Regions from separate parts of the Falsiroseomonas sp. E2-1-a4 genome, predicted to be linked through region 2. Evidence: predicted binding sites of a transcription regulator. Region 2 holds the regulator's gene; each other region holds the start of a gene.

Region 1 (6,765 bases), on a different contig from region 2:
GCGGAGGCGAATGGCGCTCAGCACATCGGCCAGGCGGCGGCGATCCGGGTGGTGGTAGCGGATGTCGCCGGTCGCCAGCAGCGCATCCCCCGCAATCGCCGCGAGTTCATCCAGCCGCTGCTGGTCACGGCCGAGATAGGGGCAGGATGCTGCGAGCAGCAGCGGCAAAGCGAGCCGCCCGCGCAGCGCCGCCGCATCCGCTCGCCACTGCCGGCCATCGAACGCCGCCGGTGGAATCGCGGCGAGCACGAACCCCTCGGCGGCGGCGAACAGGTTTTCCCGATCCAGCCAGCACTCCCCTTTCGGCGCCGGCATACGGCCTTGCGAGAGCAGGCTGGTCAGCCGCCCATAGCTGGCGCGGTCGGTCGGCCAGGCGTACCAGGCGCTGCCATCGGTCAGCACCAGTCGGCAGCCCACCGCGAAGCGCAGCCCTTCCTGCTTCGCGCCCACATGGCCGCGCACCACGCCGGCCAGGCTGTTGGTGTCGCACAGCCCCAGCCCCGCCAGCCCCAGCGCCGCCGCCGTCGCCGCCAGCTCCGCCGGGTGGGAGGCGCCGTCGAGGAAGGAGAAATGCGACCGCGCCGCAAGCTCCGCATACCCGATCGTCACGGCAGATAGCCATGCAGCCGCCAGCCGGAGGCGCCGCCGCGGCACACCAGCAGCCGCGTGCCGCAGGGCAACTCCACCCGATAGGCATCGCGCCGTTCCGCGCCAGGCTTGGCGCGCCACCATTCCGGCTCCAGCCGCAGCGGTCCCTCCGCCTGCAGCACGCGCTGGGATGTGCCGCGCCAGCGCAGGCTGGCGGGCGGGGCATCCGGCAGCAGGGCCACCACCTCCAGCGGTTTTGGGCGGCGCAGGCGCAGCAAAGGCTGTTCCGGGCGGGACCAGGCGGGCGGCGGCGGCGGCGGCACCGCCTGAGGGTCCAGCGCGGCGACGCTGCGTTCCGGCCAATGGCTCGCCACCGGCGCTACGCGCTGCACGCGCAGCCGCTGGCCGAGCCGGTCCAGCAATTCCGCAAGCGCCGCCCGGTCCTGCCGCGCGCCAAGGCCGAGATTGGTCTGGGCGCCTGTTTCCATCCGGTCCGTGGCGCGGGCCTCCAGCGCCATGCGTTCGAAGCCGAGATCGGGTTGCAGCCCGCCGAGTCCCTCCGCGAACAGCCGCTTCAGATGCGCCGGGTCGCGGTTCGGCTGGCCGGTGCCGATGACGACTTCCTGCACCGCCCCATCCACCCGCCAGGCGAGCAGCGCCAGCCGCCGCGCCCCCAGCCCCGCCAGGCGCAGTTTCGCACACAGCCCGGCCAGCAGCCGATCCAGCGCGGCATCGATGGCGGGACGGGTGATCAGCGGCTCCAGCAGGTCCAGCGATTCGAACAGCTCCGGCGCCGGCTGCACCGGCTGGATGGCATGCGGGCGGCGTCCGGTGACGGCATCCAAACTATCCAACAGCGCTTTGCCAAAACGCCGCGCCAGCGGGCCGCGCGGCTGGTCCAGCAGATCCCCCACCCGCCGCAGGCCGAGCCGCGCCAGTGCCTCCAGCGCCGCCGCCTCCAGCCGCAGCGCCGGGCCGAGCGGCAGCGGCGCGGCCAGCGCCGCCTCGATGCCGGAGATCGCGATGGGCTGGTCGGCGCGCGCACGGGCCAGTGCCGCCGCGGTGGCCGCCGCCCCGGCGATGGCGCCCTGCACGGAAAGGCCATTGTGCCGCAGCCGGTCCAGCGCATCGCCCAGCAGCGCGGCTTCTCCACCGAAAAGGTGGTCGCAGCCGGTGATGTCGAGGATCAGCCCCTCCGGCGGGTCGATCGCCGCCAGCGGCGTGTAGCGCCGCGCCCAGAGCGCCAGGCCGTGCAGCGCCCGTGCATCACCGGCCGCATCGGCCGGGCGCAGCAGCAGCGAGGGGGCGATGGCCTGGGCATCGGCCAGCGCCTGGCCGGGCGCCAGGCCGAGCGCCGCGGCCGCCACATCCACCGCCACCAGCAGGCGCCGGCTGCCGCTGGCCTCCCAGGTGGCGAGCGGCGAATCCCCCAGCCCTGGTTCCGCCCGGCGGATACGCGCCGTGGCGAGGTCCGGCAGATGCAGTGCCAGGAAGCGGCGGTTCATCGGCCGCGCCGGGCGCGCCGTACTTCAGCCGCCGGCGCCTCCGCCTCCTCCATGTCCAGCGTGCCGGAGGCCGCCCGCCAGGTCACCGCCCAGGGGCCGCCCGGCCGGCCGCCGCGGGCGCGCAGCAATTCCAACTGCCAACGCGGATCCTCCAGCCCATGCCCGCCGCCGGAAGGCAGCGGCCCGACGCGCCAATGGCTGGCCGCCGCGCTCGGGTCCGGATTCGGCGCATCCGGCCGCAGCACCAGGCCGAGCGCGCCGCCGGTCTCGGCCGCCAATTGCAGGCGGCGAGTCGCGGTCAGGTCCAGCCGCGCCGCATCCTCCGCCGCCAGCAGGGCGCCGGTGACGGCGGGGCAGCGCAGCGCTTCCTCCATCGCCCACAGCGCATCGGCCCAGCGCTCCGCCCGCACCAGCACCAGATTGGCCGGCGACAGGCCACAACGGGCGAGGCCGGGCGGCCAGGCCTGCAAACCCTCGGACCCGCCACTGGCAATCCACAGCACGGTGCCGCCGCTGCGGGCCAGCAGCACGGCGCAGAAGGCGGCCGCCGCGCCAGGTGAGATGGCCGCCACCTCATGCATCGCCGCCCGCGCCAGCCCACCGCCGGGCAGGGGAATGCCCGCGGCGACCGGCACCGGCTCCATCCCATGCCGGGCGCGGCCCAGCCCTTCCAGCCGCGCCACCCTCGCGCGCAGGGCAGCCAGGACGGTGGCCTGGTCGAGTGGGGCCGGGTCGAGTGGGGGCGGGTCCGGTGTCGTGGTCTGGGCGGGCTGCATCGCGCCGACGATGGCCGAGTGATCCGAACAAATCAAGAACAACCCAGCCGCCCAAAGCGCCGTTTCGGCGGCCCGGCTGGCGCGCGGCCTGCAGGATGGCGGGCAGGGTTTTGAAAGCGCTGGCATCCTGCCACGCCGCATCTGGCCGGATATATTTGCGCTGCCATTTTCGCATAACCCCGCGGGTGAGGCTGGACAGGGGGAAGCACAGCGTTGCGTTATGTGCAGCAAGGCCCGTGCCCGGCCTCCTGGAGAATCCGCCTTGTCGCTGGACCAGCTCGAATCCCGCCTGCGCCAGGACCTTGCCATGCTGAACCTGCCGCCGGCGAATTGGGTGCCGCAGCGGCCGGATGGGGCGCTGGATGTGCTGGTGCTGGGCGGCGGCATGCTCGGCCTGTCCGCCAGCTTCGCGCTGACGCGGCTCGGCATCACCCGCCACCGGGTGCTGGAAGCGGCGCCGGCGGGGCAGGAGGGGCCGTGGGTGACCTATGCGCGCATGCAGACGTTGCGATCGCCCAAGCACCTGGTGGGACCGGCGCAGGATATTCCCGCGCTCACCTTCCGCGCCTGGTACACGGCGCAGCGTGGCGAGGCTGGCTGGCAGGCGCTGGGCAAGATCCCGCGTGAGATGTGGCAGGACTACCTGATCTGGCTGCGCCGCGTGCTGGCGCTGCCGGTGACCAACGGCGTGACCGCCACCCGCATCCGCCGCGGCCGGGACGGATTGGTGGCGGTGGAGACGGAGGGTGCCGGCGTGGTGCTGGCGCGCCGCCTGGTGCTCGCCACCGGGCGGGACGGGCTGGGCGGGCCGCGGATGCCGGATTGGGCGCCGGCCAACCCCGGCCCGCGCATCCGCCACAGCCGGGATGCGGTGGATTTCACGGCGCTCGCCGGGCAGCGCGTGGCGGTGGTGGGCGCCAGCGCCTCCGCCGTGGACAATGCGGCGACGGCGCTGGAGCATGGCGCGGCGGAGGTGCATCTGCTGGTGCGCCGCGCCACGCTGCCGGTGCTGAACCGCTTCAAATCCATGGTGCATGCCGGCTTCACCCACGGCCTGCCGGGCCTCGATGATGCCGCGCGGCTGGAGGTGCTGAGGGCGGCCGGCGAGGGCGCCGTGGCGCCGCCGCGCGAATCGCTGCAACGCCTGGCCCGCCAGCCCGGCTTCCACCTGCATCTGTCCACGCCGGTGCGGTCCGTGGCGGAGGATGCGGATGGCGTCACGCTGCGCCTGCCGGGAGAGGATCTGCGCGTGGCCATGCTGATCCTCGGCACCGGCTTCGCCATCGATCTGTCGAAGCGGCCGGAACTGGCGGATCTGGCGCCAAGGGTGAAGCTGTGGTCGGACGTGCTGCAGCCGCCCGGTGGGCTCGGTGAATTCGCGCTGTATCCCTATCTCGGCCCGGGCTTCGAATTCCAGCAGCGTAGCGGTGGCACGCAGCCCTGGATCGCGCAGGTGCACGCCTTCGCCATCGGCGCCATCGCCAGCCTCGGCCTGATCAGCGGCGACATTCCCGGCGTCGGCGACGGCGCGCGGCGGCTGGCGGAAGCCATCGCACGATCGCTGTTCGTGGAGGATGCCGCGCATCATCTGTCAGCGGTGCGCGGCTATGCCGATCCGGAGTTGCTGGGCGACGAGGTTCCCGAATCGGCCTTGGTTGCCGCGCATGTCTGATTGGCTGGGCGGCGCCACCACACGCTTCGTCACCGGGGCAGGCGGCGTGAAGCTGGCGGTGGTGGAGGGCGGCCGTGCGGATGGCCCGCCGATCCTGTTCATCCACGGCTTCTCCCAGGCCGCGCTGTGCTGGACGCGGCAATTCACCGGCGCGCTGGCGCGGGATTTCCGGCTGGTGGCGTTTGATCTGCGCGGCCATGGCCATTCTGAGAAACCTGCGGAGGCCGAGGCCTATCGCAGCGCCGATCTCTGGGCGGATGACGTGGCGGCGGTGATCGCGGCGCTGGAACTGCACAGGCCGGTGCTGGTCGGCTGGTCCTTCGGCGGGCGCGTGCTGGGCGCCGTGGCGCGGCGGCATGGCGTGGCGGCGTTTGGCGGGCTGGTCTTCGTCGGCGCCATCAGCAAGGGCGGCGTGCCGGATGCCGCGCGCTTCCGCGGCACCACCGGCCCGATCCAGGCCGCCATGGCTTCCACGGACATGGCGGTGGCCGCCGACGCCACGCTGCGCTTTATCAGCGCCTGCACCGCCGCCCCGCTGCCGCCCGATCTGCAAAGGATGATGGACCTCACCAACGGCATGACGCCGCCCGCGGTGCGCGGTGCGATGATGGGCTGGCAGGTGGACCATGACGACCTGCTGCCGAACCTCAATGTACCGGCGCTGGTGATCCATGGCGTGCAGGATCAGGTGCTGCTGCCGGTGGCGGGCCGGCACATCGCGGAGCTTCTGCCAGGCGCGCAACTGCGCCTGTATGAGAGCAGCGGCCACGCACCCTTCCTTGAGGAACCGGCGCGCTTCGACGCCGACCTCGCTGCCTTCATCCGTGCGGATTGCATCTGACGCGCGGCGCCGCCGCTTCCCCGCCTGTACTCTTGGCCGATTCGCCGAATTGAAAGATGCCATGGCACAGCGTGATTTTTGAGAAATGATATCTTTAAGGAAGCCGCGATGCGCAGCGCGAAGCAACTATGAATGTACTATGCCGACATTGGCCGTGACGCGCGCGAATCCCGCGAAGCATCTTCCCCCGGCCCATGGCCGCGTCTAATGTTACTCAGGCGACGTCGCAGGAGCCTACCCAGTGACCCCTTCCACCCGCCGGGCCGTGGGCACAGTGCCGAACCTTCCTGCCGTGCCGACGCCCGCCGGAACCCGCGGTACCACGCGCGCCTTCGCGCTGGGGCGGGTCGCGCCGCTCAATCCGACCAGCGCCGTGCCGCTCTACCGGCAGCTTGCTGAACGTTTCGTCGCCATTCTCGCGCAGGGGCAGGACGCGCTGGTCGGGCAATCCCTGCCCACCGAATCGGAATGCATGGCGTATTTCGGCGTCAGCCGGCCCACCGTGCGCCAGGCCATGGCGCAGCTCGCCAGCCTTGGCCTGATCACGCGCGGCCGCGGGCGCGGCACCTTCGTCGCGCCGCGGCGGCTGGACCATAATCTGAGCCTCGCCTTCGAGGATCAGGCGCGCAACGCCCGCAAGCGCACCTCCTTCGCCCTGCTCGACCGTCACGCCATGCTGGCCTCCCCCGAGATTCGACAGGCGCTGTCGCTGCCGGAGGCGGCGGAGGTGGAGGTGGTGGAACGCCTGCGCCTGCTGGATGGGGAGGTCTTCGCCCATGAACTGCGCTACCTGCCCACCGATTTCGCGCGCCGGATCACCACGCGCATGCTGGAGCGCCATCCGGTCCACGCGCTGCTGCGCGCCGCGATCGGCGAGACACCGGACCGCATGCGTCTGATCGTTCGCAGCGTGGCGGCCGATGCGCGGATCGCCCGGCTGCTGAATGTGAAGCGCGGAACCCCTTTGCTGGAAAGCGAACATGTCTATCGCCTGGCATCCGGCGTGCCGGCGCTGTGCGGCTTCGTGCGCTTCCACGGCGACCGCTTCCAGTTCATCGCGGAAGCGGAAATCCATGCCACGACACAGCTTTAGCGACCATGTCTTCCGTATTTCCGCGTCGTCAGGCGGGCCCGCCTGACTTGAAATGCTGCTGATCGCCCAGCATCTCCGACCCCGGCACCACGCCGCGCGGCAGCCCGGCGACATGGGCGGCCAGTTCGCCCGGCCGGCACAGCCAGAAGCGGTCGCGATGGTTCATGATGTGGCGCAGCGCGGCGCGCAACGGGCGCAGGCGGAAGGGCTGGCCGACGACGAAGGTGTGCAGCACGATGCTGCAGACCAGCGGGCGGCGGGCCGATTGCTCCAGCATCTCGTCGAACTGG
Region 2 (6,765 bases):
CGTGCCGGTGCGCGCCGGTTCCGGCCGCGGAGCCCGGCCGGGTGCGGTGACGGTCGCGACCGGGCGTTCCTTCGGAAACAGCACGGAATGGCCCCAGATGAAGGCCACCAGCCCCATGCCACCCAAGGCAAGCTGGGTGGGCAGTGGCAGCGATGTCAGGGTGATGATGGCCCCGGTCCAGAGCGCGGTTCCAATGAAGCTGACCAGCCAATAGCCGAGCATGGAGACGGTACGCATCACGCACTCCGGACGAGGGGCGAGCGAGTAATTTTTGCTCGTTAATCCATTTTTTAGACTTCGCCCGAGAGTTGCGTCAAGCGCAATCTGGTTTCACACCGCCTCACCCGCCGCGGTCAGGATGCGCGAGAGGCTCTCGGCGCGGCCCAGCGCCACCAGCACCGCATCGATCGGCGGGCTTTGCGTGCTGCCGGTGAGCGCGACGCGCAGCGGCTGCGCCACCTGACCGAGCTTCACGCCCTTCACCTCGGCGTAGTCGCGCAGCCATTGTTCGAGGTCCGACCGCTCCCAGGGTGCATCGCCCAGGAATTCCGCGAGGTCCGCCAGACGTGCGCGGGCTTCCTCGGTCAGCAGGGCGGCGGCCTTGGCATCCGGCACCGGGGCGCCTTCCGCCACCACGAAGACTGCGGCGTCCGCCAGTTCCACCAGCGTCTTCGCCCGCGCCTTCAGATCCGGCATCAGGGCGCGCACCCGGGCGGCGGCATCGGTTCCGAAATCGATCTTCCGCCGGGCGAAGCGCATCATCACGTCGCGCACCAGGCGGTCATCCTCGGCGGCGCGGATATAGACGCCGTTCAGATGGGTGAGCTTGGCGTAGTCCATGCGGGAGGCGGCGCGGCCGACATCCTTCAGGTCGAACAGCTCGATCGCCCGGTCGCGCGGCACGATCTCCTCATCGCCGTGGCCCCAGCCGAGGCGCAGCAGGTAGTTGCACAGCGCCTCCGGCAGGAAACCCTGCTCGTCGAATTCCAGCGCGCCCACGGCGCCGTGGCGCTTGGACAGCTTGGCACCATCCGCGCCATGGATCAGCGGGATGTGCGCGAAATGCGGCCGCCGCCAGCCCATCGCGTCATAGACCATGCATTGGCGGAAGGTGTTGGTCAGGTGGTCATCGCCGCGGATGACATGGGTGATCGCCATGTCATGGTCGTCCACCACAACCGCGTGCAGATAGGTGGGCGTGCCGTCGGAGCGCAGGATGATCATGTCATCCAGTTCGGTATCGGCGACGCGCACCTCGCCCTGCACCAGATCCGCCACCACCGTCTCCCCACCGCGCGGGGCCTTGATGCGGATGGCGCCGGGCAGGCCAAGGGACTGAACCTGGGCCTGCGCCGGGTCGAGGTTGATCCAGCGGCTGCCGTCATATTTGAAGGGGCGCTTGGCGGCCTCGGCCTCGGCCCGCATCGCCGCCAGCTCCTCCGGCGTGTCGTAGGCGAGGTAGGCCTTGCCGGCGGCCAGCAATTCGCGCGCGACCTCGGCATGGCGGGCCTCGCGGCTGGTCTGCATCACCGGCGGCTCGTCCGGGCTGAGGCCGAGCCATTCGAGGCTGTCCAGGATCTGCTGCACGGCTTCCTGCGTGCTGCGCGCCTTGTCCGTATCCTCGATCCGCAGCAGGTACTGGCCGCCGTGGTGGCGGGCGAACAGGTAGTTGAACAGCGCGGTGCGCGCGCCGCCGATATGCAGGTAGCCCGTGGGCGAGGGGGCGAAGCGCGTGCGGACCGACATGGTGTTCCGTGTCCCGGCAGGAGGAATCTGACCGGCTGATTAGCGCGGATCGCCCGCGCGCCAAAGCCGCCCCCAGGGACAGCGTTGCAGTTGCGGGGAAATCTCTCCACCATGGGTTGAATGTCCCTGGCGATTTCCCCGGTGGAGCGGCAAGACCTGGCTGCGCGCATTGGCGGCTGGGCTGCGTCGCTGCTGGGTGCGCAGCAGGGGCGGTTCGCGCCGTGGCTGGCCGTGGCGCTGGGCGCGGGCGTGCTGTGGTATTTCAGCCTGCCGGAAGAACCGACCTGGCAACCGTTGTGGCTGGTGCCGCCGATGGCCGCGGCCGGGTTCTGGCTGGCCCGGCGCTGGCTGCTGCCGGGGTGGAGCGTGGGGCTGGTGGCGGCCTTCCTGCTCGGCGCCGGGCTGGCGGGCTGGCACGCCGCGCGGCAACCGGCGCCGCTGTTCCTGCCCTTCGGCGCCCTGGTGGTGGAAGGCGTGGTGACCCAGGTGCAGCCCTTGCCGGAGGGGCAGCGCATCACGCTGCGGGAGGCGCGGCTGGATGGCGGGCCGCCACTGGCCCGCACCATCCGCGTGCGGCTTCGCAACAACGACCCGGCCCGCCCGCAGCCCGGCGACCGCCTGCGCCTGCGCGCCCTGCTGCGGGCGCCGGGCGCGCCGGTGGTGCCTGGCGGCTATGATTTCCAGCGCGCCGCCTATTTCTCCGGCCTCGACGGCTCCGGCTTCGCGCTGGGGCCGGTGGAGATGCTGGAACAAGGCCTGCCCGGCATTGCCCGGCTGCGCACCCGTCTGAACCGGGTCGTGGCGGAGACCATTCCCGGCCCGGCTGGCGCGGTGGCCGCGGCGCTGATCACCGGCACGCAGAGCGGCATTCCGCCGGCTGAGATCGCGGCGATGCGCGATGCCGGCCTGTCGCATCTGCTGGCCGTCTCCGGCCTGCACATGAGCATCGTCATGGGGCTAGTCTTCTTCATGCTGCGGCTGGCGGTGGCGCTGGTGCCCTTTGTCGCGCTGCGGCTGCCGGGCAAGGCCGTGGCGGCGCTGGGCGCGCTGGCGGCGGGCACCTTCTACATGCTGCTGACGGGATCGCAGGTGCCGATGCAGCGCTGCCTCGGTATGGCGGTGCTGGTAACGCTGGCGCTGCTGGCCGGGCGGCGCGCGGTTTCGCTGCGGAGCCTCGCCATGGCCGCGGCCGCCGTGCTGGTGCTGGCGCCGGCGGAATTGCTCGGGCCGTCCTTCCAGATGTCCTTCGCCGCGGTGCTGGTGCTGATCGCGGGGCATGATGCGCTGCGGCCCTGGCTGGCGCGGATCCGCCAGCAGGCCCGCTGGTGGCGGCCGGCGCTGCTGTTCGTGCTCGGGCTGATGCTGACCTCGCTGCTGGCGGGCGCGGCGACGGCGCCACCCGGGTGGCACCATTTCGGCCGGTTGCAGGTGTTCGGGATCCTGGCCAATGCGGTGGCGGTGCCGCTGACCTCGCTGCTGGTGATGCCGGCGGCGCTGATCGCCATGCTGGCCCTGCCGCTGGGCCTGGCCGAGTGGCCGCTGCGCGTGATGGGCTGGGGGGTCGAGGGGATCCTGCTGGTGGCGCGGGAGGTTGCCTCCTGGCCCGGTGCCGCGCCCGCCTTGCCGCCGCTGCCGGGCTGGGGGCTGGCGCTGGTGTGCCTCGGCCTGTGCTGGCTGTGCCTGTGGCGCGGGCTGCTGCGCGCCGGGGGGGTGCCGGTGATCCTGCTCGGCCTGTCCGCCGGCCTGGTCAGCCCGCCGCCGGACCTGCTGGTGTCCGAGGATGCGCGGATCGTCGCGCTGCGCACCGGGCAGGGGGTCTATCTGCACCGCCTGCCCGGCGCGCGGGCCTTCGTGCAGGAGAACATGCTGCGCGCGATGGGCGCGACCGAGGCGCTGCCCCTGCCGGCGCACGGCGCCCTGGCCGGCGGCACGCTGGTCTGCGAGCCGGGCGCCTGCCGCTTCCGCCCGCACCCGGGCGGTGCGGAGGTGGTGCTGCGGCGCGGCCCGCCGGTGCCGCGTGGCCAACGCTCCGCCCCGATCGATGCCACCGCCCATTGTGCCTCGCTGGTGGTGGCGCTGGAGCCGCTGCGGCCGCGCTGCGCGACCGGCGACAGCATCGACCGCTTCAGCATGTGGCGGAACGGCGCGCAGGCCGCCTGGCTGCGCGGCGCCGCGCCGCGCCTGGCCAGCGACCGGGATATCCGCGGCGACCGCCCCTGGGTGCCAGCGGAACCGTTACCAGGCCGAGCGGAAACTTTACCCCTCGCCAACGTTGATGACGCCGGGCGGTAACGCTTCCTTAAACCGACGGACACAAACTGTGCGTCTGAACGCAGAGCGGAGGAAACCAGAATGACCACCACCCTCATGCTGTGCGCGGGCATGGCGGCCGGTGCGGCACTGATGACCGCATGGCAGCGGCTGCGGTGCTGGCAGGAGGCGCGGAAGCTGGAATGGGACCCCTATTGAGGGGTCCCGGAGCCCGCGTTCAGTAGCGTCGCAGCAGGCCGATCAGCCGACCCTGCACCCGTACCCGGTCCGGTCCGAAGATGCGCGTCTCATAGGCCCGGTTCGCCGGCTCCAGCGCCACCGAATTGCCGCGCCGGCGCAGGCGCTTCAGTGTCACTTCCTGGTCATCCACCAGCGCCACCACGATCGCGCCGTTATCCGCCGTCTCGCCGCGCCGGATGATCACCGTGTCGCCATCGAGGATTCCGGCTTCCGACATCGAATCGCCGGCGACCTCCAGCGCGTAATGCTCACCGCCCCCCAGCAGCGCTGCGGGCACGTCCACCATGGCGGTATCGCGCGTCGCCTCGATCGGCAGGCCGGCGGCGATGCGGCCATATAACGGCAGGGCGACTGACCCCGCCTCATTCGCCGCCTTCTGCACCCCGGCCAGGCCGGGGGCGAAGTGGCCACGAATCACATTGGGGCTGAAAGCGGGTTGGGTCGCGGCAGGGGCGGGCGCCGGTTCAGTGCGGCGCGGCGCCACGTTCTCCGGCAGTCGCACCACTTCCAGCGCCCGGGCACGATGCGCGCGGCGCTTGAGGAAGCCGCGTTCCTCCAGCGCCGTGATCAGCCGATGGATGCCGGATTTCGATTTCAGCCGCAGCGCTTCCTTCATTTCCTCGAAGGAGGGGGAGAACCCGGTGGCGCGCAGGTGTTTGTCGATGAACATCAGCAACTCGTGCTGCTTGCGCGTCAGCATGGCATCTCCTCCGCGGCCTTCCCGCCCTACCCGAAAGGGCGGCGAACAAACGGGCAACCGGTGGAGATGTTCTAGGTAGGTTCTCCGCGTCGCGTCAAATCCTTTCAACATCCGCGCCACGATGCACGGCGCGAGCGCCTCAGATTCCGAGCGGGCCGAGCGCGATCGCCTCCACCTCCGCGCCCGCCGGCAGCGCCGGGGCGAAGGGCGCGCGCAGGATCAGCGCCTCGGCGCGGGCCAGGGTCTTCATCATGGAGCTGTCCTGCATGGCGAAGGGCGTCGCCACCAGCCGCCCGTCCGAATCGGGGGCGAGGCTGCTGCGGAGGTGATCGAAGCGCTGGTCATTCGCCGGCAATGCCGCGCCCGTGCGCACTAGGATGGTGGGCGGCGGCGCGGCAGGCAGGCCGGACAGCACGGCGAGCGCCGGCAGCAGGAACTGCACGCCGCAGACCAGGGCTGAGACCGGATTGCCCGGCAGGCCGAGCACCGGCGTGGCGCCGAGCCGCCCCCAGATCAGCGGCTTGCCCGGCCGCATGGCGATCTTCCAGAAATCCAGCGCGAAGCCTTCCTCGCCCAGCGCCGACTGGATCAGGTCATGCTCACCGACGCTGGCGCCGCCCGTGGTTGCCAACAGGTCGCAGCCCCGCGCGGCGGCGGCGGCGGCGGCAATCGCATCCCGGTCATCGGCAACGATGGGCAGCACCAGCGGATCGCCACCGCCGGCGCGCACCAGGGCGGCCAGCGCATGGGCGTTGGAGCTGACGATGCCGCCCGCGGGAATCGGCTCACCGGGTAGCGCGATCTCATCGCCCGTGGCGAGGATGCCGATGCGGGGGCGGCGATGCACCGCGAGCCAGGGGTGGTTGGCGGCGGCGGCCAGGCCGATGTCGCGCGCCGTCAGCCGCCGCCCGGCGGGCAGCAGCACTTCGCCCGCCGCGAAATCCAGACCCTGGCGACGAATCCAGCGCGAAGGCTGCACGGACTCCCGCACCGTCACCTGGCCGTCCTGGGCCTCCGCATCTTCCTGCAACAGGATGCCGTCGGCGCCCTGCGGCACGAAACCGCCGGTGAAGATGCGAACGGCCTGGCCCGGCCCGATTTCGCCCGGGTAGGGGTGCCCCGCCGGGGCAGCGCCGACCACGGCAAGGCGCGCGCCGGCCACCGCATCGGCGGCCCGCACCGCGTAGCCATCCATCGCCGAGACATCCGCCGGCGGCTGCGTCAGCCGCGCCATGACCGGCTGCGCCAGCACCCGGCCCCAACCCTCCGCCAGCGCCACCGTCTCCGCCGCGGTGGGGCGGAGGGCGGCCAGGATGCGGGTGCGGGCGTCTTCCAGCGGGATCATCAGGTGGCCTCGTAAACCCCGGATTTACCACCGGATTTATGCGACAGCCGCACCGCCTCGATCCGCATGCCGCGATCGGCGGCCTTGCACATGTCGTAGATGGTCAGCGCCGCGACGGTCACGGCCGTCAGCGCCTCCATCTCCACGCCGGTCTGGCCCGTCACCTTGGCCAGCGCCTCGATCTCGACCGCATCCGGCTCCGCGATGGTCAGTTCCACCGTCACCTTGGTCAGCGCCAGGGGGTGGCAGAGCGGGATCAGGTCGCTGGTGCGCTTGGCCGCCATGATGCCGGCGATGCGGGCGATGCCGAGCACGTCGCCCTTGCCCACCTGGCCCTGGCGGATCAGCGCCAGCGTCTCCGGCGCCATGGTGATGCGGCCGCGCGCCACGGCCACGCGCTGCGTTGCATCCTTGTCCGACACATCGACCATGGCGGCCGCACCGGCCGCATCGAAATGGGTGA
Region 3 (6,765 bases), on a different contig from region 2:
ACCGGGAAGCGACGCCGCCCGAGGACCTCCACCAGCTCCCGCCCCACCGCTCCGGTGGCGCCGATCACACCCACACGCATCACACTCTGCTCCTGTTCCCAAAGGGGCAGATCGCATAGCGCAAAGCGCGCCGGTGGCCAATCACGCGATTGGCGTGACCTGCTGCGTGTCCAGGTCATAGTAGGCGCCGACCACCTTCAGCCGACCGGCCGCCGCGGCGGCAGAGAGCACGGGGCTTTCGGTCAGCAGGCGGGTGACGTTCAGCGTGACATTGGCGCGCACCGTGCCCTCCACCGCATCGCCGCCTGCGCGCAGCGCGGCCAGGGCGGCGGGCAGCATGGGCAGCAGCATGTCGCGCAGATGCGCGGGCAAGGCCAGGGGTTGCTGCGCCAGGGCCACCGCCGCGCCGGCGGCGCCGCAATGTTCGTGGCCGAGCACCATGATCAGCGGCACGCTGAGATTGGCCACGGCATACTCCAGGCTGCCGATGGCCCCGGTATCCGCCAAGTTGCCGGCGTTGCGGGCCACGAAGATGTCACCGAGCCCAGCCTGGAACAGCACCTCCGGCGCCGCGCGGCTGTCGGCGCAGCCGAGCACGGCGGCGAAGGGGGCCTGGCCGGTGGCAAGGATGGCGCGGCGTTCAACATTGCCGGGGCCGGGCTGCGCCGTCTTTGCGAGGAAGCGCTGGTTGCCCTGCATCAGCCGCTCCAGCGCCTGGTCCGGGCTGAGGGTGGTGGGGGGCAGGCCGCTGGCGGCACGGGCGGGCCGCGCCAGGGAGACACCGGCTGCGCCACCGGCCGCCAGCCCGGCAAGGGCCGCGACGAAGCCGCGGCGGCCCCCCGCGGGCGCTGCGCGGTGCGGAAAGGCGGCGGTGCAGCAGGGGCAGGGCGGCATGGCGCGGTTCCTTGGCGGCCGGACGCGGCGCGTCCGGATATTGAATAAAGGGGCTGCAAGCTGGACCCTGTTCAACCTAAGTGCAAATTGATGCCGGCAGATGAACGCCGTTCGGGTTGCGGACGGCCTCGCCTGCACTGCCCGCGCCACCTATAAGGCGGGCACCGAGACCTGCATGAGGTGCCGATCCGCCATGTCCGCCGAATACGCCGCCGCCAAGGCCTGGCCCTTCGAGGAAGCGCGCAAGGTCGAGGCGCGGGTGAAAGCCGCGGGCAAGGGCCAGGCGCTGTTCGAGACCGGCTACGGCCCCTCCGGCCTGCCGCATATCGGCACCTTCGGGGAAGTGGCCCGCACCACCTGGGTGCGCCGCGCCTTTGAGAAGCTGACCGGGCTGGACACCAAGCTCATCGCCTTCAGCGACGACATGGATGGGCTGCGGAAGGCGCCGGACAATGTGCCAAACCGGGAGATGCTGTTGCAGCACCTCGGCCGGCCGGTCACCGCCATCCCGGACCCCTTCGGCACGCATGAGAGCTTCGGGCACCACAACAACGCCCGGCTGCGCGCCTTCCTCGACCGTTTTGGATTCGAGTACGAATTCGCCTCATCCTCCGACTATTATCGCTCCGGGCGATTCGATGCGGCGCTGCTGCGGATGGCGGAACGGCATGAGGAGGTGCGGGCGGTGATCCTGCCGACCCTCGGCCCGGAACGCCGCGCCACCTATTCGCCCTTCCTGCCGCTGCACCCGAAGACCGGCGTGGTGATGCAGGTTCCGATGGAGGAAGTGCGACCCGACCAGGACCTGCTGGTCTGGGTCGATCCGGAAACCGGCGAACGCCACGGCACGCGCATCACCGGCGGCCATTGCAAGGCGCAGTGGAAGGCGGATTGGGCGCTGCGCTGGTACGCGCTGGGCGTGGATTACGAGATGTCGGGCAAGGATCTGATCGACAGCGTCAAGCTCTCCGGCGCCATCTGCAAGGTGCTGGGCGGCCAGCCGCCGATCGGCTTCACCTATGAGCTGTTCCTGGACGAGGCCGGCGGCAAGATCAGCAAATCGAAGGGCAATGGGCTGACCATCGATGAATGGCTGCACTACGCCCCGCCCGAAAGCCTGGCGCAGTTCATGTACAACCAGCCCGGCCGCGCCAAGCGGCTCCATTTCGACGTGATCCCGCGCGCCGTCGATGAATACGTCCAGAACCTGGATCGGCTGCGCACCGCGCCGGGGCCGGACAACCCCGCCTGGCACATCCTTGGCGGGCCGACCAATGACCCGGGCACGCCGGTGTCCTTTACCATGCTGATGAACCTGGCCAGCGTCATCAACGCCGATGCGCCGGAAATGCTGTGGGGCTTCCTGCGTCGCTACGCCCCGGATGCGAGCGGGGAGACCCACCCGCTGCTGGCCCGCCTGGTGGAACACGCCGTGTCCTACTACCGGGACCGCGTGGCGCCCAACAAGCAGCACCGCGCCGCGACCGAGGCCGAGCGCCCGGCCTTCGAGGCGCTGGCCGCCGCATTGCGCGCCGGGCAGCCGGAATTGGACCTGCTGCCGCCCGATGAACAGGCCCGCGCGATCCAGGATCTGGTCTATGATGCCGGGCGACGGGAGCCCTTCATCGAGATGACCAAGGATGGCCGCCCGGGCGTGTCCCGCGCCTGGTTCAACGCCCTGTACCAGGTGCTGCTCGGCCAGCCGGAGGGGCCGCGCTTTGGTGGCTTCGTCGCGCTGTATGGCATTGCCGGCACGATCGGGCTGATCGAGACGGCGCTGGCACGGCCCGCCGCCCCCCCTGCCACCAGCGGCGACGCGGCCGCGTGAAGAAGCTCGGCGGGCTGCTTCGCCGCCACGGTGTGGCGGCCTTCGGCGTGCTGCTGCTGATTGCCGCCATCTGGGTGGTGCAGAAGGAGTTCCGTAGCCTGTCGGTGGCGGATATCCGCGCCTCGCTGGCCGCGATCTCCCCCGTCACGCTGTGGATCGCCGCCGGATGGACCGTACTGGCCTATGCGATCCTGACCATCTACGACCGGTTGGGCAGCGTCTATGCCGGCTATCCGGTGAGCTATGCGCGCACCTCGCTGGCCTCCTTCTGCGCCTACACGCTGGCGCACAACCTGGGCTTCGCCGCGGTTTCCGGCGCGGCGGTGCGCTACCGCTTCTACGCCGCCTGGGGGCTGCCGCCGCTGGCGATTGCCAAGGTGGTGGCCTTCACCAGCCTGACCTTCGGCCTCGGCGGCTTTGCCCTTGGCGGGCTGGTGCTGCTGGTGGAGCCGGAGGTGGTGCCGGGCCTGGGTGACCACGTGCCGCATTGGGCCATGCGGATCGTGGGCTTGGCGATGTGGGCCGCGGTGATCGCCTATGTGACGCTGTCGCGCATTCGCAGCCATGTGACGATCTTCAAGCACAAGATCGACCTGCCCGGCTTCCGCATGGCGGTGGCGCAGACCGCGCTGGCCAGCGTCGATGTCGCGGTCACGGCGATGATCTTCTACAGCCTGCTGCCGCCGGCGGAGGGGCTGACCTTCCTGCGATTCCTCGGCATCTATGTGGCGGCCTATACCGCGGGCATCGCCGCCAGCCTGCCGGGCGGCATCGGCGTGTTCGACGGCGCCATCTTGATCGGGCTCGCGCCCTGGCTGCCGCCGGCGCAGGTGGTCGGCGCGCTGCTGCTGTTCCGGCTGTATTACTACATCGTGCCGCTGTTCCTGGCCGGCATCCTGTTCGCGGGCTTCGAGATCGCGCAGCGCCGCCACGCGCTGAAGCGCTTCGCCGTGGAACAGGGCGTAACTGACTCGCTGGAGGTGCCGGCGATTGCGGGCCTGGTCGGCCTCGGCGGCGCGCTGCTGATCTTCGTCGGCGCGCTGCCGGCGCGGGATACGGCGGTGGCGGCCTGGGCGGGGTATGAGGCGGCGGTGGCCTCGCATTTCGCGGCCTCGCTGATTGGGTCGCTGCTGCTGGTGATGGCCTACGGGCTGCTGCGGCGGCTGACACTGGCCTGGGGCACCGGCATTTTCCTGCTGCTGACCGGCGCGCTGATCTGCTGGCTGCGAGAGGATGGCTGGTGGCTATGGGGCGCCTTCCTGCTGGTGGCGGGATTGCTGGCAGCGCTGCGCAGCGCCTTTTACCGCACCGCGCGGCTGATGAAGGAACCGCTGGCCGGTGCCACGCTGCTGCCGCTGGTGGTGGTGGGGCTGTGTGCGCTGATGCTGGCGCTGGTCAGTTATGGCGGCAAGGTGGCGGGGGATAGCTGGTGGGGCGTGGTCGCATCCCCGCTGTCGCCGGACAGCCTGCGCTTTTCCGTGGGCCTGGCGGCCGTGCTGCTGCTGGTGGCCGCGGTGCGCCTGCTGCGGCCGGCCCGGATCAAGCCGGAACCCTGGGGGCCGGAGGTGCGGGCGCGGCTGAAGGCGCTGGGGGCGGAGGCACCGGAGATCGCCGATGGCGCGGTGTTCGGCGAGTCGGGCCGCGCCGGCTTTGCCTTCGTGCGGCGCGACGGCATCCTGATGGCGCTGGGCGATCCGGCGGGGGAGGAGCGGGACCGCATTTCCGCCATCTGGCGCTTCCGCGACATGTGCGAGCGTGCCGGTCTGGCTGCGGCCTTCTGGCGCGTGGGGCCGGGGCTGCTGCGTGTGTATGGCGATATCGGGCTGACCGCCTTCCCGATCGGCGCCCCGAAGCCGGGCGACGGCCCGCGCTATTTGGCCTGCCGGGCGGAGACGGATCTGGAGACGCTGGCGCCGCTGCTGCCTTCGCGCTGAACGCTACTGTGTTCCCCTATTGGGTCGCCCAAATGATGCGGTGCATCCAGGCCAGCTCCGCCAGGTCGAAGCTGTAGTTCGGATGTGCCGGGTTCAGGCTGGCGAGCTCCACCCGGCGGGCGGATTGGCGCAGCAGCTCCTTCGCCATCACCTCTCCTTGTCGGGTGCGGACCACCACGCGGTCGCCGCGGCGGACCGGCGCACCGGGGGAGACGATGACCACGTCGCCATCGCGGAACACCGGCTCCATGCTCTCGCCGCTGATCTCCAGCGCATAGGCGTTGGGGTCGGGCACGTCGGGCACCGAGATCTCGTCCCAGCCGCCGCCCACCGGGTAGCCGCCATCATCGAAGAAGCCGTCACCACCCGCCTGCGCCAGGCCGATCAGCGGGATCCGCCGGGCAATGGCGGCGCGGCCACCGCGGGACAGGGCCGGGGCGCCGGTGACGAGCGAGGCGAAGGCCTCGAACCCCGTGCCGGTGGCGCTGAGCACCTTGGCCACGCTCTCGGTGGAGGGCCAGCGCGCCCGGCCATCCACCCCGGTGCGCTTGGAGGGGTTGAAGGCGGTGGCATCCAGCCCGGCCCGGCGCGCAAGGCCGGAGGCGGAGAGGCCGTGTTCGGCGGCCAGGGCGTCGATCGCCCGCCAGATATCCTCATGCCGCATGACCAGGGCAATCCTCGACTCGGAAGATGGCGCGCAGGGCGCCGCATCCTGGGTTGGACATCCTAGGTTTCGAGTCGCGATGCAATAGGAACGATATCCTTGCAACCCGGGGTAGAACTTGTTAAGCCGTCGTTGTTCCTGTTTTGTTCAGGAATCGACATGCAGAGGACCCCCCGTTCCATGTCCATCGCCCCCTGCCGCGCCCCTGTCCTGGCCAGCCTGGACCGCGCGCAACCCTTCGCTTCCGCCGAGGATGCCTGGTTCTGGACCATGGCCGCGCTGACCGCCCGGCGCGACGGCGCGCGCCTCGGCGCCGGCCGTGGCCTGGTGGTGCGGCCCTGTGAGCCGGATGATGTGGTGAAGTGCCTGGACCGGCTGTACCGCCAGCGCCGCATCGATCTCGCCCATGCCCGCATCATGCGTATCTGGGGGGAGAGGCATGAATCCCCAAGCCCGCGCATCCCGCAGGAGGCGGGCGATCTGCGGCTATGGCGGGAGGCGATGGAAAGGCTGGATTTCCCATTGCGCGCCAAAGGCATCGTCAGCGGCCCGCCGCGCGGGTTGCAGGAAGCGGAAGTGGTGCCCTTCCGGGGTCGCGCGGCATGACCGGGGCCGTGGAATCGCTCTCCACCCGCCGCCTGGCGCATCGCCGGGCGGCCGAGGATGCCGGCCAGGCCATCTGGATCGCCTTCGGTGGCGTGGCCGATCAGCCCTGGCTGCACCTGCTGCGCCCTGGCTTCCGGCACTGCTTCGCCGCGATCGGCGATGAGTCCGGCTGGACGGTGCTGGAGCCGCTTTCGGGCCGGCTGCTGGTGGCGCGCCTGCCGGTGGAGGGCAGCTTCGACCTGCCGGGCTTCTACCGCCGTGCCGGTCTGCGCGTGCTCGGTCCCTTCACGCCCGGGGAGCCGCGGCCGCAGCGCCTGCCGAGCCTCGCGCCCTTCACCTGCGTGGCGCTCTGCCGTGCCCTGCTGGGCCAAGGTGCGCCGGTGGCGTGGACGCCGTTCCAACTGTTCCGGGCGCTTGGTGGGCTGCAAGAGGAAAATATTCAGGAATAATAGGAATAAATATTGACAGGCCGCATCGCCCGGTCTATCAACCCCCTGCCACGGGACGAATTGCGTCCCACGGCACCCTCCTCTCCCGGTCCCCCAAACTCAGACCCGTCCGGCCTCGCCGGGCGGGTCTTTTTTTGCCCGGGCCGCGGGAGCCAACCCGATCCGAAGGAAGCGCGCATGGGTGGCCTGTTCCAGGCGCCGAAGCCGGTCGTGACCGCGACGGACACCAACAACGCGGTCGAGGCCGCGACCGAGAAAGCCGCCGTCACCGAGGCCTCGGCCGAGGATGCCGCGCGCCAGGCCCGCCAGCGGGCGCTGGACCGCGCCCGCCGCGGCCTGGCCGGCACCATCGCCACCTCCGCCCGCGGCGTGCTGGCACCGGCGCCGGGC

Evidence for each region. Region 2 encodes LexA, which represses DNA repair genes until DNA is damaged. Its sites were predicted from a motif close to TGTTCTANNTANGTTC; they were not measured.
Region 1: a site for LexA is predicted at 2,895-2,910, ahead of ACFHNC_RS19970 (ImuA family protein). Genes of this name have one in related genera too.
Region 3: a site for LexA is predicted at 5,454-5,469, ahead of ACFHNC_RS14765 (S24 family peptidase). Genes of this name have one in related genera too.

The regions. Positions count from the first base shown of each region.
Region 1 is NZ_JBHMFS010000021.1:49,558-56,322, reverse strand. Features, by position in the region: gene ACFHNC_RS19980 (error-prone DNA polymerase) at 1-609, opposite strand, end outside; gene ACFHNC_RS19975 (Y-family DNA polymerase) at 606-2,093, opposite strand; gene ACFHNC_RS19970 (ImuA family protein) at 2,090-2,869, opposite strand; gene ACFHNC_RS19965 (NAD(P)-binding domain-containing protein) at 3,132-4,541, shown strand; gene ACFHNC_RS19960 (alpha/beta fold hydrolase) at 4,534-5,382, shown strand; gene ACFHNC_RS19955 (GntR family transcriptional regulator) at 5,624-6,475, shown strand; gene ACFHNC_RS19950 (polysaccharide deacetylase family protein) at 6,504-6,765, opposite strand, start outside.
Region 2 is NZ_JBHMFS010000002.1:48,238-55,002, forward strand. Features, by position in the region: gene ACFHNC_RS03015 (hypothetical protein) at 1-237, opposite strand, end outside; gene gltX (glutamate--tRNA ligase) at 331-1,746, opposite strand; gene ACFHNC_RS03025 (ComEC/Rec2 family competence protein) at 1,867-4,038, shown strand; gene lexA (transcriptional repressor LexA) at 4,235-4,957, opposite strand; gene ACFHNC_RS03035 (molybdopterin molybdotransferase MoeA) at 5,097-6,302, opposite strand; gene moaC (cyclic pyranopterin monophosphate synthase MoaC) at 6,302-6,765, opposite strand, start outside.
Region 3 is NZ_JBHMFS010000012.1:122,008-128,772, reverse strand. Features, by position in the region: gene ACFHNC_RS14785 (aspartate-semialdehyde dehydrogenase) at 1-80, opposite strand, end outside; gene ACFHNC_RS14780 (carbonic anhydrase) at 142-894, opposite strand; gene ACFHNC_RS14775 (lysine--tRNA ligase) at 1,088-2,722, shown strand; gene ACFHNC_RS14770 (lysylphosphatidylglycerol synthase domain-containing protein) at 2,719-4,656, shown strand; gene ACFHNC_RS14765 (S24 family peptidase) at 4,673-5,320, opposite strand; gene ACFHNC_RS14760 (hypothetical protein) at 5,501-5,926, shown strand; gene ACFHNC_RS14755 (hypothetical protein) at 5,923-6,375, shown strand; gene ACFHNC_RS14750 (hypothetical protein) at 6,553-6,765, shown strand, end outside.